4 regions of the Providencia sp. 2.29 genome follow, and region 4 is predicted to be linked to each of the others. Evidence: predicted binding sites of a transcription regulator. Region 4 holds the regulator's gene; each other region holds the start of a gene.
The links. The regulator PurR, encoded in region 4, represses purine synthesis genes. The targets are predictions, from matches to a motif close to CANGCAAACGTTTGCNTG.

Region 1 (4,181 bases), 520 kb from region 4:
GCCTTTACCCGCTCAATGACCTCTTTTTCGGTATCATCCGGGAAAATAGGAACTTTAGCCTGTAAGATCACTGGGCCGCCATCCAACTCCTCGGTAACAAAATGCACTGATGTTCCATGCTCGCTATCGCCGTTTTCTATCGCTTTACGATGGGTGTGTAGGCCCGGATATTTAGGCAATAGAGAAGGGTGGATATTGAGCATTCTTCCTGCATAGTGTTTAACGAAGCCCGCGGTCAAAATTCGCATAAATCCAGCTAACACAACCAAATCAGGCTGATATTCGTCAATCATCCCCATTAGTGCAGCATCATATGCTTCGCGGTTAGCAAAAGCGCTCGCGCTGAGTGATAAGGCTGGGATCCCAGCCTTCTGCGCACGAATAAGCCCGTAAGCCTCAGGTTGATTACTGATCACTGCCACAACTTGCGCTTGAAGATCATGCGAAGTGGCATCCATCAGCGACTGTAAATTACTGCCGCTGCCTGAGATAAGCACGACGATTTTTTTCATTAGCGGATAACAACCTGCTCTTCACCAGCAGGCAATTCAGCAATGGTACCTATCTGCCATGCGGTTTCACCTAAACCATTAAGTAAAGTGAGTGCCGCATCGACTTCAGCTTGTGGCAGCGCGATGATAATACCGACACCACAGTTAAATGTGCGATACATTTCGTGAGTGGTCACGCTGCCCGCCGTTTGTAGCCAATTGAATACCGCCGGCCACTGCCAGCTATTTTCATCGATTTGTGCTTGGGTGTTTTCAGGTAATACACGAGGAATATTTTCCCAGAAACCACCACCAGTAATGTGCGCGATGGCGTGAATATCGCATTTTTCAATCAGCGCTAATACATTTTTGACGTAAATACGTGTAGGCGCTAACAGGTGATCTGCCAGTGATTGGCCTTCCAGTTGCGTGACCTCTGGGTTAGTTTGACTGACTTCTAAAATTTTGCGGATCAAAGAGTAGCCGTTAGAGTGAGGACCGCTTGAGGCGAGGGCGATCAGTGCATCACCAGCACTGACTTTGCTACCATCAATGATCTCAGCGCGTTCGACCACACCAACGCAGAAACCCGCAACATCGTAATCGTCACCATGGTACATGCCAGGCATTTCAGCGGTTTCACCCCCCACGAGGGCACAACCTGATTGTTTACAACCTTCTGCGATACCTGTGATCACGCTGGTGGCAGTATCAACATCTAGCTTACCTGTTGCGTAGTAATCAAGGAAAAATAGAGGCTCAGCACCTTGGACAATTAAGTCATTAACACACATCGCCACTAAATCGATACCGATAGTGTCATGACGTTTTAGGTCCATCGCGAGGCGTAGTTTAGTGCCTACACCATCTGTACCTGAAACTAAAACAGGCTCACGGTATTTTTGTGGCAGGGAACATAATGCGCCAAATCCGCCTAATCCTCCCATAACTTCTGGTCGGCGAGTTTCTTTCACTACACCTTTAATTCGATCAACCAATGCGTTACCTGCATCAATGTCAACACCGGCATCTTTATAGCTGAGAGAGGTTTTATCAGTCACTACGGCCCCCAAGGCAATTGCGTTTCGGAAAATAAACTTCAATAAATACTATTCTAACAGGCAAAGCAAACGTTTGCGATAGCTTTGTGAATGAAAAAATGAGGGGATTTTGGCTGGTGGGAAATAAGGCATTGCCGTTATCTGGTTCCTGCTTTTTATGGCAAGAATTTATGTCTATCACATTAGGGTAAAATAATGGGATACATCTATAATCTTAAATTGAGATTGGTGTGCGTATTTATCATGGCATTGATATTGCTGCCATGTTCAATCAAACAGATAAAATAGTGGTGGATATACTTACAGTGTAATAATAAAAATAGGTTATTTCTGATTGTTTTGACATCAATCAAACGCTGCCTAGTGGCATCTTCTGTAAAAAGAGTTATAATCCCGCGATTTTTTTGTGCGCTGGCGACTAAAATAGTAGGAGAATCCCATGAAGATCGTTGAGGTAAAACACCCTCTCGTTAAACATAAACTCGGCCTGATGCGAGATCATGATATAAGCACTAAACGCTTTCGTGAACTGGCCTCAGAGGTTGGTAGCCTACTGACTTATGAAGCAACCGCTGACCTAGAAACTGAGAAAGTCACCATTGAAGGTTGGTGTGGTCCTGTAGAAATAGAGCAAATAAAAGGGAAAAAAATCACTGTCGTACCTATCCTTCGTGCCGGTATTGGTATGATGAACGGGGTTTTAGAAAGCATTCCAAGCGCACGTATCAGTGTGGTGGGTGTTTATCGTGATGAAGAAACCTTTAAACCTGTCTCTTACTTCCAGAAATTAGTTTCAAACATTGATGAGCGTATGGCGTTGGTTGTTGACCCAATGTTAGCAACGGGTGGTTCAATGATTGCAACTATCGATCTATTAAAAGGCGCAGGTTGTAAATCTATTAAAGTACTCGTACTTGTTGCTGCTCCTGAAGGAATTGCAGCATTAGAAGCTGCCCATCCAGATGTTGAGCTATATACCGCGTCTATTGATCAATATTTAAATGAACACGGGTATATTGTTCCTGGGCTAGGTGATGCTGGCGATAAGATATTTGGTACTAAATAATAATTAGCCGACTTTAGAAGTCGGCTTTTTTTTGATTATAAAAATACATTAAGGGGATGAAAAGAAATGACACGTCGTGCAATTAGTGTTGAAGAAAGGCCACCATTATTACAAACCATACCGCTTAGTTTTCAACATCTGTTTGCCATGTTTGGCGCGACTGTAATTGTACCGATCTTGTTTGGTGTTAACCCAGCAACTATTTTGCTGTTCAATGGGATTGGCACCTTACTTTATTTATTTATTTGTAAAGGGAAAATTCCTGCCTATTTAGGGTCGAGTTTTGCTTTTATTTCACCAGTCATGATTTTGCTACCACTCGGTTATGAACTTGCATTGGGTGGCTTTATTATTTGCGGAATACTGTTTTGCATTGTGGCCTTGATTGTTAAGGTGGCGGGTCGAGGTTGGATTAACGTCATGTTTCCTCCTGCTGCGATGGGAGCGATTGTCGCGGTTATTGGCCTCGAATTGGCTCAAACGGCCGCCGGTATGGCAGGGTTACTGCCAAAAGAAGGGGTCGCGGTAGATCCTAATACGTTAATTATTTCTATCACAACACTGTCAGTGACTATTTTGTGTGCTGTCGTGTTCCGCGGGTTCTTATCCATCATTCCTATTTTGATTGGTTTCTTAGTTGGCTACGCCTTATCCTACTTTATGGGCATTGTGGACTTTACGCCTGTTATTGAAGCACCATGGTTTGCAATTCCAACGTTTTATACGCCACGTTTTGAATGGTTCGCTATTTTGACTATTCTACCTGCCGCATTAGTCGTTATTGCTGAACATGTAGGCCACTTGGTGGTAACTGCAAATATTGTTGAGCGTGACTTATTGAAAAACCCTGGCTTACATCGTTCAATGTTTGCAAACGGTTTCTCTACGGTGTTGTCAGGGTTCTTTGGTTCAACACCTAATACCACCTACGGTGAAAATATTGGTGTAATGGCGATCACTAAGGTGTATAGCTCTTGGGTCATTGGTGGGGCAGCAATCATCGCAATTTTACTTTCTTGTGTGGGGAAATTAGCGGCGGCGATTCAGTTAGTGCCAGTACCTGTAATGGGAGGGGTGTCTTTGCTGCTTTATGGGGTGATCGGGGCTTCAGGTATTCGTGTGCTAATCGACTCTAAAGTTGACTACAATAAACCCCAAAACTTGATCTTGACCTCTGTGATCTTGATTATTGGTGTTAGTGGTGCGGTTATTCATATTGGTCAAGCCGAATTGAAAGGCATGGCATTGGCAACCATAGTGGGTATTGTCATGGCACTATTATTCCGTTTTATCACTTTTGTTCGTCCTGAAAAGCAGTTTGTAACCTCAGATATCGAAGAAGTTGATACGAAACATTCCACGAAATAAAACAGTTGTCTCATTGCCGATGTGATGAAAGCATCGGCAATTAAGTTTCTTCTTGTTCATTTATGCTTGAAATTTATGGTAAACTTGCAAGTGTTAATTGTTTTGCACAGTCAGAGGTGCTTCTGAACACACCATCGCAACTTTCACTACCACTGTATCTACCCGATGACGAAACGTTTGCCAGCTTTTATGCAG
Region 2 (4,181 bases), 2.2 Mb from region 4:
TTGGCCTAGCCCAATTGCACCAATTAAGAGGACGTGTTGGTCGCGGCGCAGTCGCTTCCCACTGTGTGCTTCTCTATAAAACACCGTTGACCCATACGGCAAAACAGCGGTTACAAGTACTGCGTGATAGCAATGATGGTTTTGTTATTGCTCAAAAAGATCTGGAAATTAGAGGCCCCGGGGAGTTATTAGGTACTCGGCAAACGGGGAATGTCGATTTTAAAGTCGCCGATTTGTTACGTGACCAATATATGCTGCCTGAAGTACAACGTATCGCGCGCCATATTCAGCAGAACTATCCTGAAAATGCCAAATTAATTATTGAAAGATGGCTACCTGAACGCGAGCAATACAGCCAAGCTTAATTCAATCATAACTCGATAAATACCTTAATATTTATTGTAAAAATTAAAAGTCATAGCAACAAGGGATAGTGGAACATGAAGATACAAATCTTAATTGGTAGTGTTCGACAAACACGAATAGGACCTCAGATAGCACGCTGGGTTAAGGATGTCGCCGAGAAAAAATACCCTACTGAAATCCTTGATCTCAGAGATTGGCATTTACCAATGGATGATGAGCCCTATCTCCCCGCCGAAGGAATATATACCCAAGAGCATACCATTGCTTGGAGCAAAAAAATCGCTGAAGCCGATGCTTATATTTTTGTTTTCCCACAATATAACTGGGGCTATCCCGCTGCACTAAAAAATGCGATAGACCATTTGTATAAAGAGTGGAACAACAAACCTGCCTTAATGGTCAGTTATGCCAATCTAGGTGGAGGAAAAGCTGCGGAGCAGTTGCAACAAGTGTTGCAAGGCATTCATATGCGTACTACAGAATCTCATTTAGAAATTAAACTCTCTGAAGTTAATTTCTCACCTTCCAACAGTGATGCCTCTTACCCTGAAACACTTTGCCACTATGAAAATGCGCTAATTTCAGCGCTAAATCAGCTGAGCCTGTTGCACACATCACGCTAATTGCATCATTTTGTACCCTATAAACGAAAATTGCCGTGAATAAATTCACGGCAATACCTGCTATTTACCTTTATATATTTTTTATCTGTTATCCAGCCACTGATGGGAATACGGGTAACATTAGATATAGTTTGATCACAATCGCGTTAACGATATCAATAAAGAATGCGCCAACCATTGGAACAACTAAGAATGCAAGATGTGATGGACCAAATTTGTCCGTGACCGCTTGCATGTTCGCGATTGCTGTTGGCGTTGCACCTAGGCCGAAACCACAGTGCCCTGCCGCCAATATCGCCGCATCATAGTTTTTACCCATCACGCGGAAGGTAACGAAAATAGCATAACCCGCCATCACACAGGCTTGGACTGCCAAAATAATCAGCATAGGAATCGCTAAAGATGCCAGTTCCCACAACTTCAGGCTCATCAGAGCCATCGCAAGGAATAGGGAAAGGCTAACGTTACCAACAACAGAAACCGCGCGGTCAAACACGCGATAAAAGCCCGCTAAAGATAGGCTATTACTTAAGATAACCCCAACAAATAACACACAAACGAATTTAGGAAGTGCAAAGGCAGTATCTGCCAGTAAGCCAGCAATAAAACTCCCCGCCATCAAACAAATCGCAATTAATGCAATAGTTTCAATCAACACCATAGAGGTGATCATTCGGCCTGATTGCGGCTTCTCAAATGCTGTTGGTACATCTTTATCATCTTCAGCAGTGCCTGGCGTTGGAATATTACGGATTAAGAAACGTGCAACTGGCCCACCAATGAGCCCGCCAAGCACAAGACCGAATGTTGCACATGCCATCGCAACTTCAGTCGCACTCTGGAAACCATAGCTATCTGTAAAGATTTTACCCCAAGCAGCCCCTGTACCATGACCACCAGATAAAGTGATAGAGCCAGCAAGCAGCCCCATTAGCGGGTCAAGGCCAAGTAATTCGGCTAAGGCAATACCAACCGTATTTTGTACTAATAGTAAACCTACAACGACAAAAATGAAAATAAACAGTGCTCTACCACCAGCTTTCAAGCTGGCTAAGTTTGCGTTTAAACCAATCGTGGCAAAGAATGCCAACATCATAGGTTCTTGTAATGAAAGGTCGAAAGACAAGCTCCAATCAAATACTTGCTTGATCACCAATAAGCTAAAAGCGACCAGCAACCCGCCTGCAACAGGCTCCGGGATAGTATATTTTTCGAGGAAAGGAACTGATTTTACAAGCTTACGTCCGAGCAATAGCACAAGGGTAGCAGCCACAAGCGTACCGTAGACATCGAGATGATACATTTATGTACCTCGTCTGTTGTTAATATTATTTAAAACTAGTAAGACGTTAATTTCTTCCTTAAAACGCCAAAAGCAGGTTCCTGAATTAGAAAAAAAATCGGAGATAAACACAAGTTAAAACATATAAAAATGTGACATTCCTTATCTAACTATAAAGAAATATTTTTCGCGCAAACGATTGCTTTTTTATGTGGTCGCTTTACAATGCGTTTTTTGTTGGCAGAGAAATACCAAAATGACCACCGAAGCATCTCAAAGACAGGCCGTTGAAGTCGAGCCAAAAAGTGAACTCATTTACCGTTTAGAAGATAGGCCACCACTCCCTCAGGCGTTGTTTGCTGCGGGTCAGCACCTTCTCGCCATGTTTGTGGCCGTCATTACCCCCGCAATGCTTATTTGCCAGTCATTAGGGCTACCCGCCCATGATACACAGCGCATTATCAGTATGTCACTGTTTGCTTCGGGTATTGCTTCCTTAATTCAGATCCGTGCTTGGGGGCCTGTTGGCTCCGGGCTATTATCTATCCAAGGCACCAGTTTTAACTTTGTTGCACCTTTAATTATGGGGGGTGTTGCACTCAAACAAGGTGGCGCTGATATCCCCTCAATGATGGCGGCACTGTTTGGCACACTGTTGGTCGCAGCACTCACTGAAGTTGTTTTATCGCGTTTTCTGCATTTAGCTCGTCGAGTGATTACCCCATTAGTATCTGGCGTGGTAGTCATGATCATTGGGCTGTCACTGATCCAAGTCGGTCTGACTTCTATTGGTGGCGGGCACAGCGCAATAACTGATAATACCTTTGGCTCCCCCGATTATTTGCTACTGGCAGGTATTGTGTTGGCTGTCATTATTTTACTCAATCGCCAAAAAAACCCTTACTTACGCGTCGCCTCTTTGGTGATAGCTATGGCAATCGGCTATCTTGCGGCTTGGTGGATGGATATGCTTCCCACAACTCAAGACACCGATAGCACACAATCCGTGATCACCATACCTGAACCTTTCTATTATGGATTATCCTTTGATTGGAACTTGCTGATCCCACTCATGCTCATTTTTATGGTGACCTCTTTAGAGACAATTGGCGATATCACCGCGACCTCCGATGTCTCCGAGCAACCTGTGCGCGGCCCCATTTATATGAAGCGAATTAAAGGCGGAGTGTTAGCAAATGGTTTGAACTCCATGGTATCTGCTGTATTTAACACCTTCCCTAACTCCTGCTTTGGCCAAAATAATGGCGTGATCCAGCTTACTGGCGTGGCAAGCCGCTACGTGGGTTATATCGTTGCTTTAATGTTGATCCTATTAGGGGTATTTCCTGCTGTCGCCGGCTTTGTTCAACAAATTCCTGAGCCTGTTTTAGGCGGTGCCACCATTGTGATGTTTGGTACGATTGCAGCTTCTGGTGTGCGTATTGTTTCCCGTGAACCCCTCAACCGCCGTGCAATTATGATTATCGCCTTATCGCTTGCGGTCGGTATGGGGGTTTCACAACAGCCACTTATTTTACAATTTGCCCCTGATTGGCTGAAAACACTCTTTTCATCCGGTATTGCCGCAGGGGGTTTAACCGCAATTGTTCTGAATTTAATTTTCCCTCACGAAAAGTAACCTGTCATTTACCGCCAGAGTTGAATACACTGGCGGTTATTCTGTATTCTATCTTGATAATTTATCCATCAGCGCATTTACCCATCAGTCCAATTATGGAGGGGCAGATAAACCATGAGGTGGTTAACCAAGCTCATCATAGCGCTTCTGCTACTGTTCTTACTCGCCGTGATATTCACCTATGCAGGGTTGCAAACACGCTGGGGTGCATCCTACGCTAGCCATTTTTTAAGTAAATTCACCGATTTTGATATTGATGTTGGTATCATGG
Region 3 (4,181 bases), 1.4 Mb from region 4:
CGCTGACCTTCCTGTCGGTAAAAACTTCCATGATCATCTTCATATGTCCATTAATGTCACAACCAAAGATCCTATTAGCCTCTTTGGCGCTGACAAAGGTATCCATGCTATAAAACATGGCTTTCAGTGGTTAGCTTTTCGTAGTGGATTATTAGCATCAAACGTACTTGAAGGTGCTGCATTTATTGATAGCTGTGGTCAAGGTCGCCCCGACGTACAAATTCACTTTTTACCCATACTTGATAGCTGGGATGATGTTCCCGGCGAGCCACTGCCCGCGACACATGGTTTCACATTAAAAGTGGGCTATTTACAACCTAAGTCGCGCGGTGAATTACTCTTGCGTAGCAAAGATCCACAAGCGCCACTAAAAATTCATGCCAACTATTTAGCCGCACCGGAAGATATGGAAGGCTGCAAACGTGCTGTCAAATTTGGGTTAAAAGTACTTGGGTCGGAGGCACTACAAGCGGTTAGTAAAGAGACATTAATGCCGCCAGCACAGGTTCAACATGATGAGGCAGCATTAGAGGAGTTTGTACGTAACTTTTGTAAAACCGTCTACCACCCTGTCGGCAGTTGTCGTATGGGAAAAGACACAGCAACTTCCGTGACCGATTTACGCTTACGTGTGCATGGCATTAAGCAACTTCGTGTCATTGATTGCTCTGTGATGCCAGAAATCCCAAGTGGTAACACCAACGCTCCAACAATCATGATTGCCGAGCGTGGCGCGGCAATGGTGATACAGGATAACCATTAACGCCAATGATCGCCCACTCACCCTAAGTGGGCGATAATAATGCCATTACCCATTCACGGTTATGGTTGCCGCTGCCTTCTTCGCCTTATTTAACGCATGATCGATAGAATCCGCAATCGCCAAGGCAACACCTAAGCGGCGAGTTCCAGCAATTTCAGGTTTACCAAATAAGCGTAATTGAATATCCGAATCTAACGCTTGCCCTACCCCCGAAAAAACAACATCACGACTAGACAATTCAGGAAGGATCACCGCCGATGCACTTGGCCCATATTGACGGATTGCCCCGATAGGTAGCCCCAAGAAAGCACGCACATGAAGGGCAAATTCAGATAAGTTTTGTGAAATTAAGGTCACCATACCTGTATCATGAGGCCGAGGCGAAACTTCATTAAAAATGATCTCATCACCACATACAAATAGTTCCACACCAAATAAGCCATACCCACCTAATGCAGTCACAATTTTGGCAGCGGCCGCTTGTGCATTTTCCAATGCCTTTTCACTCATTTGTTGTGGTTGCCATGATTCTCGATAATCCCCTTTTTCTTGGCGGTGCCCAATAGGCGCACAAAAATGAATACCATCAACGGCATTAATGGTGAGCATCGTGATTTCAAAATCAAAATGGATCATTTTTTCAACGATCACACGCCCCTGACCAGTACGTCCACCTTCTTGCGAGTAGTGCCATGCTGCTTTGAGATCCTGTTCGCCGCGCATAACACTTTGGCCTTTACCCGAAGAGCTCATTACTGGTTTGACTATACAAGGGAAGCCAATCTCTTTAGCTGCGGTCACAAAATCCGCTTCAGCCTCAACAAAACGATAATCTGAGGTCGGTAAGCCTAATTCTTCTGCCGCAAGCCGGCGGATCCCTTCACGATTCATGGTTAAATAAACCGCATTAGCAGAAGGCACCACTTTTTGCCCTTGTTGCTCCAATTCCACTAAGGTCTTGGTCGCAATCGCTTCAATTTCCGGCACGATAAAATCAGGTTTTTCTTTCTCAACAAGTTGGCGAATTGCCTCTCCATCTAGCATGTTAACGGTATAACTACGGTGAGCAACATGCATGGCGGGCGCATGGTCATAACGATCAACCGCAATAACTTCAATGCCCAAACGCTGGCACTCAATCGCCACTTCTTTCCCGAGCTCTCCTGAACCGAGCAGCATCACTTTTGTTGCAGAAGGACAAAGCGCTGTACCTAATTTATTCATGATGGATAACCTTGTATAAAAAAGCTGATTTCATGGACAAGATTATATACGCAATCGTTTGCTTAAACCATAAGAGATCGTATTTCACTTCATTTATCGCAATATTCGCTTAGCATTACTAACGCTTATCACGACCTGTTACATAAGGGACACGTTTGTGATATTCATTGTAGCGCTTATGCAGCAAGGCAATAATACAGCACAGTAATCCTAACCAAATCAATGAGAAACTAACCCCTTTCACCCAATCAAATAGTTCATTAAATAAGAATACAGCTAATAAGAATTGGATCGTTGGTTCAATATATTGGGCAAGCCCTATTACGGTTAATGTTGTGCGTTTTATCGCCGCAGTGAAAAACAGTAATGGAATAATTGTCACCGGAGCCGCAAGCATATACAGCAGCTTGATTTGCCAATCCCCCGCCTCGACAGCACTCGTGCCATTAGCGGATAGCCACCATGTGATCCCAATGGCGACAGGCAATAGCCACATCGCCTCAACAAAAAGGGAAGTGATAACATCAAAACGAATAAATTTGCGGATCAAACCATAGACGGCAAAAGCACTTCCCATCACAAGGGCAAGTAGAGGCAATTCACCATACTGCCAGATTTGGAAACAGACACCGGAAAAAATCAGCAATACCGCCATTTTCTCGGCTAAAACTAGCCGTTCATGTAAAAATACGACCCCAAGTAAAATAGAAAACAGTGGATTAATAAAATAACCTAGGCTGGCAGCAAGTACTTGCCCATGGGTTAATGCATAAGTGAATGCCCCCCATGATATCGCCATAATAGATGAACTAAACAAACATAAAATAATTGAGCGTTTATCTGCCCATACTTGTTGCCAAAGCGTTTTATTTTTAATCAGTAAGCGAATGGCTAATAAAAAGGGGATCGACCAAATTACACGTTGGGCAAGTAGCTCTAAAGGTTCAGCGCCGGGCAACAAACGGTAAAAAAGCGGTGTGATCCCCCATAAAATACAAGAAAAGATAGCCAATGCTACCCCTGATCTCAGTAACATAATTAACCCAAAATTGATGTTTTCTTAAATAAAATTTCACTATAAATATCATACACTTTTATTTATCAATTTGAATTAATTAACATCACTATTCGCATCCGTAAAGCCCTTCTCAAAGTTCGCGAATATGTAATGGTGGTTGCTGGTGAATAAATGCCGTTAGCTCTTGCTGGGATGGCGCTGCACTGATTGCCCCTTTACGTGTTGTCGCTAATGCACCACAAGCTGTTGCTTGTGTAATGACTTTCATTAAATCGCCATCATTATCACTCACTCCAAATTGGGCGATGGCCGCAAGCAATCCAGCCATAAAAGCATCACCAGCCCCCGTCGTATCAACACTTTCGACACGATATGCGCTAATGCCGATTTGATGAGTATGGGTTAATACCAAGCAGCCCTTCGCTCCCTGAGTGACAACTTTCAAACGGGCAGGATAACTCTTGAGTTTCTCTATTGCCCTATCCAATGTCACCTCCTCGACAAGCCACAATAACTCATCTTCCGAGAGTTTCAGTATGTCTGCCTGATAAGCAAATTCATCGACCTTGGTATGCATTTCAATAGGATCCGACCACATTTGAGGTCGAATATTAATATCAAAACTGAGTAATCCCCCTGCTTGCTGAATTTTATCAATTGCTTCATTTAATGATGCGCGGCAAACTGGATGAACAAGCGCTAACGAACAAAAATGCAGTATATCTTTTTCAAAACGCGGTAAATTTTTGTTACTGAGAAATTGATCTGCCGAAGGTGAAACTAAAAAGGAAAACTCACGTTCACCGTTTTCATGTAAAGACACTAACACCGTACTCGTGCGATACCGCTCATCAAATTCCATCGTGCTAGTATCAACACCGATATCAAATAACGTCTTTTGCATAAAATGACCAAAAGCATCTTCGCCTACGCGCCCAATAAAACCACTTGGTATCCCTAATTTTGCAACACCAGCAGCGACATTCACAGGAGCCCCACCAGCACAGGCTTCATATTGCATACTGTGCAGAGGAATTAAATCAACGACCGCATCACCTAAAGACCAAACTTTCATATTCACCCCATTCGAAGATTGAATGACTCGACATACAATTCTTACATTAACACAAATTAGTACTGGAAAACCCAGATTGTTAACGTTAACATTTAAAGCTT
Region 4 (4,181 bases):
AATAAAGGCGCCAAAGCAGGAGAAAGAGCAACTAGGGGCATAATGGTCGCAAACACTTTTTGCGTACTAGAGGAGTCATAACGGTCGATAACTAGTGCTTGCCAAAGAACGGCTGCACTACAGACGCCAATTGCCTGTAAAAAACGTAAGATAAGCAGTTGTGTTGCACTGGTGACCCATAACATCCCTAAACAACTTAAAATAAAGAGTGACAAACCGGCAATGAGGATCGGTTTACGACCTAGCTTATCCGATAAAGGCCCCCATAGCAGTTGAGCAAGGGCAAATCCCCCTAAGAAGATACTTAGAGAAGCACTAATTGCGCCTTCAGAAGTATTTAATGCAGTTTGCATTGACCCAAATGCGGGAAGATACATATCAATAGCTAAGAACCCTAGCATACTCAACCCAGCAAGGTAGAACATAAAGCCTGGGGAGTTTTTTGTCGCTGTATTTGTCATGGCAGATTACTTATCTAAAATTTACAAAATTGTTAATAGATACCCTATTGTATAGGTTGTATTTTTACATTGTGAAACGGTAATATTTGGAATGTGCTATCAAAATTTTTGAAAGGTATCGTTATGTGGTCAGCTCATTCCTTAGAAGTGATTGATGCAGTTGCAAGAACTGGGAGTTTTAGTGGTGCAGCAGAGGAGCTTCACCGAGTGCCTTCTGCGATTAGCTATACGGTCAAGCAAGTCGAGGAATGGCTTGCAGTACCGATATTTGAGCGCCGTCACCGCGATGTTGTTTTAACAGAGGCTGGGGAAATATTTATCAAGCAAAGTCGATCTGTTATCAAAAAAATGACACAGACACGCCACCAGTGTCAGCAAGCCGCAAATGGCTGGCGAGGGCAGTTTAGTATTGCGGTTGACTGCATAGTGAAACCTCAACGAACGGAGCAATTGATCCTCGATTTCTATCGCCACTTCCCAGACATTGAGTTGTATATCCATCCTGAAGTTTTTAACGGTGTTTGGGATGCGCTTGCGGATGGGCGTGTCGATGTGGCTATTGGTGCAACACGCGCCTCACCGATCGGCGAACGCTATAGTTTTCGTGATATGGGGTTTATGTCATGGTTATGTGTTGCCAGTCCTAACCACCCATTAGCGCAGTTAAAGGGAGGATTAACGGATGACCAAATGCGTGAATACCCAAGTCTGTGCCTTGAAGATACATCAAGGAACCTACCCAAACGCGATACATGGGCACTAGATAACCAGCGGCGTTTAGTCGTGCCATTTTGGGAAAATGGAATGGCGTGTTTAGTGAATGGGTTATGTGTTGGGATGGTACCTGAACACCGCGGAGCGCCATTTTGTGACGCTGGAAAGCTTGTGCCATTACAATTAACACAGCCGTTTCCGCCAAGCCCATGCTGTTTAACTTGGGTTGAAAAAAATACCTCACCGGCGTTGAGTTGGTTACTTGAATACTTAGGAGACAGTGAAACACTCAACGCCGAATGGCTAGCTCCTTAATTAGCGGCGGTAATCGATGAACGGACCATCAGCCACTGAGCGCCGTTCAACTAAACGTGGATGCACTTCGATTGTTTGTGCATCTTCACGTTTATTCACTATGCGATCTAGTAACATAGCGAATGCCATTTGGCCTAAGCGTTCTTTAGGTTGATGTATTGTGGTTAATGCAGGGGTGAAATAACGTGCATTGCGCACATTATCATAACCTATAATGGAAATATCTTGAGGAACCCGTAGCCCCATTTCGTCAGCGGCACAAATGGCGCCCATCGCCATGATGTCACCACCACAGAATACGGCAGTGGGTTTTTGCTTATTACTCAAAATTTGCATCATGGCTTTATAGCCTGACTCAGGTTCAAAGTCGCCTTGAACAATCCATTCGTCACGTAAAGTGACCTTCGCCTCTTCCATGGCCTTTTTAAAGCCAGTGAGCCGCCCAATCCCTGTATTTCTTTCCAAAGAGCCGGGGATCACCGCAATATCGCGATGGCCTCGGTCAATTAAGTAACGACCCGCGAGATAGCCGCCATGGAATGAATTATCAATGATACTGTCAGTAAAGTCACCGCGTGATGTTCCCCAATCCATAACGACCATTGGGATGTTACGGTAATCTTCTAACATATTGATTAGTTTATCAGGATATTCAGAACACATGACGAGTAGGCCATCGACACGTTTTTGTGCCAGCATCTGTAAATAAGCTTGTTGTTTACCTAAGTTATTATGCGAATTACATAAAATTAGAGTATAGCCTTTCTCATAACAACTGTTTTCAACAGACTCAATGACCTCAGCAAAATAAGGTGCCTCACTCGATGTCGCGAGCAAGCCGATGGATTTTGTATGATTAACTTTCAAACTACGAGCAACGGCACTCGGCGAATAATTGAGTTCTTTTATTGCAGCCCAAACAGCAGCCTTAGTATCATCGGCTACAAAGCGTGTTTTGTTAATTACATGGGATACGGTTGTGGTGGAGACGCCAGCGCGCTTCGCCACATCTTTAATCGTTGCCATGGGGAAAAAAAACTCCTGACCAATAAGCGGTCTTGTCATGAATTCTTATTAAAAATTACCAGCATATTGAGGCATAGTACCTTAACTGGCAATAATTTAGCGATTTGTTATCGATTTTGTCTGATCTAGCGCAAAAACAAAAGAAATAATTGATGTTATAACCTGTGATATAGACACTGGTTTTTATAAATCGTCATGTCATACTTATTTAACCATGTTAAAGTTATGGTTATGTTGCTGGTTAACTGTTCGTTTGATGAGAGGAACTCATGGATACAGATTTTAAATTTGGATTATTAGCAGCGTTAGGTTCTTTGGCTGTGATCATTGCTTTTGCAGTACATATTTTCTAATTTTGCCTTTTAAATAAAGGTAGAATGAATAAGGGCGAGTGAATACTCGCCCTTATTGTTAGTGATAAAAATCAATTAAGCTAGATTTTCTTCAACAAATTTCCAATTAACCAGCGCCCAGAAGTTCTCTAAATACTTAGGACGTGCATTGCGGTAGTCAATATAGTAGGCGTGCTCCCAAATATCGACAGTAAGAAGAGGTTTGTCATCACCAGAGATAGGGGTGCCAGCGTTAGAGGTATTTACAATCGCTAAGCTGCCATCAGTTTTTTTAACTAACCAAGTCCAACCAGCACCAAAGTTTTTGGTTGCTGCATCAGTGAACTGCTGTTTAAATTCAGCGAAAGAACCAAATGCTTTGTTAATCGCTTCTGCGACTTTACCTGTTGGTTCCCCGCCAGCGTTTGGCGCTAAGCAGTTCCAGTAGAAAGTGTGATTCCAAACTTGTGCCGCATTGTTAAAAATACCAGCATCTGAGGTTTTAATGATCTCTTCCAGTGATTTACCTTCGAAAGCAGTACCTTTGACTAAGTTATTCAGGTTAACAACATAGGTATTATGGTGTTTACCATAATGGTACTCGAGTGTTTCTTCCGAGATATAAGGTTCTAGAGCATTCTTAGCATAAGGTAGAGCGGGTAGTTCAAAAGACATTGCGTACTCCTTGTTTAGGTGTAAAACAACACATATGGGTGTAGTGCTCATAAAGTTGAGCGAATATTTTTATAGCCATGATCATGCTGTTAATGTGCATAAACTGAACATTTATGCGGCATGAACTATTATTTAATATATTAATAATAGCACGATATGGCTGCCTGATTGTAGGCTTAGTCATTATAGGGTTATCTTAACAAATCTTACTGATAAATACACCGTAAAATCATAGGGATATTATTTTATCAGCAGAGTTTCACCGTAACTGTAAACGGGGAGATGAACGTATGGCTTTTCAATAGCGGGTGGATGACTAACGTGTAGTTAGCTCATAACTACCGTCGCTCTCCTGATTGTTCCCTAATACCAAATAAATTTGTGAGATAAGCTGATAGTTCAGTGAGACTGTTATTCGTTGGTTTTTTATCATTGCGGGAGAGTATGGTAGGAAAAGAGTGATGCAGAGCAGGGAGCGTGCTAGGTAGTAGATTTATTTGACTTGAATCATAAATAAGTCACAATACAAGCAAACCAAAGGAGGGGCTTAACACCCCTCTTTTTCATTCGTAATCGCAGCTTAACTCATTGATGTATTAAGAGTGAAATGTAGTATTATGTAGTATGTTTTTTGTTCTGTATTTTTTATCTGATTGAA

Region 1: purM (phosphoribosylformylglycinamidine cyclo-ligase) is a predicted target of PurR. The motif match lies at 1,615-1,632, and genes of this name have one in related genera.
Region 2: gltS (sodium/glutamate symporter) is a predicted target of PurR. The motif match lies at 2,460-2,477, and genes of this name have one in related genera.
Region 3: purT (formate-dependent phosphoribosylglycinamide formyltransferase) is a predicted target of PurR. The motif match lies at 2,035-2,052, and genes of this name have one in related genera.

Annotation. Positions count from the first base shown of each region.
Region 1 covers NZ_CP065420.1:2,154,769-2,158,949, forward strand. Annotated here, with positions in the region: gene purN (phosphoribosylglycinamide formyltransferase) at 1-512, opposite strand, end outside; gene purM (phosphoribosylformylglycinamidine cyclo-ligase) at 512-1,552, opposite strand; gene upp (uracil phosphoribosyltransferase) at 1,992-2,618, shown strand; gene uraA (uracil permease) at 2,685-3,986, shown strand; gene hda (DnaA inactivator Hda) at 4,049-4,181, shown strand, end outside.
Region 2 covers NZ_CP065420.1:308,370-312,550, reverse strand. Annotated here, with positions in the region: gene recG (ATP-dependent DNA helicase RecG) at 1-365, shown strand, start outside; gene I3B46_RS01320 (NADPH-dependent FMN reductase) at 441-989, shown strand; gene gltS (sodium/glutamate symporter) at 1,078-2,292, opposite strand; gene I3B46_RS01310 (uracil-xanthine permease family protein) at 2,528-3,910, shown strand; gene I3B46_RS01305 (AsmA family protein) at 4,025-4,181, shown strand, end outside.
Region 3 covers NZ_CP065420.1:1,232,827-1,237,007, reverse strand. Annotated here, with positions in the region: gene I3B46_RS05545 (GMC family oxidoreductase) at 1-763, shown strand, start outside; gene purT (formate-dependent phosphoribosylglycinamide formyltransferase) at 809-1,987, opposite strand; gene rarD (EamA family transporter RarD) at 2,106-3,023, opposite strand; gene I3B46_RS05530 (aminoimidazole riboside kinase) at 3,136-4,080, opposite strand.
Region 4 covers NZ_CP065420.1:2,673,169-2,677,349, reverse strand. Annotated here, with positions in the region: gene punC (purine nucleoside transporter PunC) at 1-461, opposite strand, end outside; gene punR (DNA-binding transcriptional activator PunR) at 585-1,490, shown strand; gene purR (HTH-type transcriptional repressor PurR) at 1,491-2,516, opposite strand; gene cydH (cytochrome bd-I oxidase subunit CydH) at 2,786-2,869, shown strand; gene sodB (superoxide dismutase [Fe]) at 2,945-3,523, opposite strand.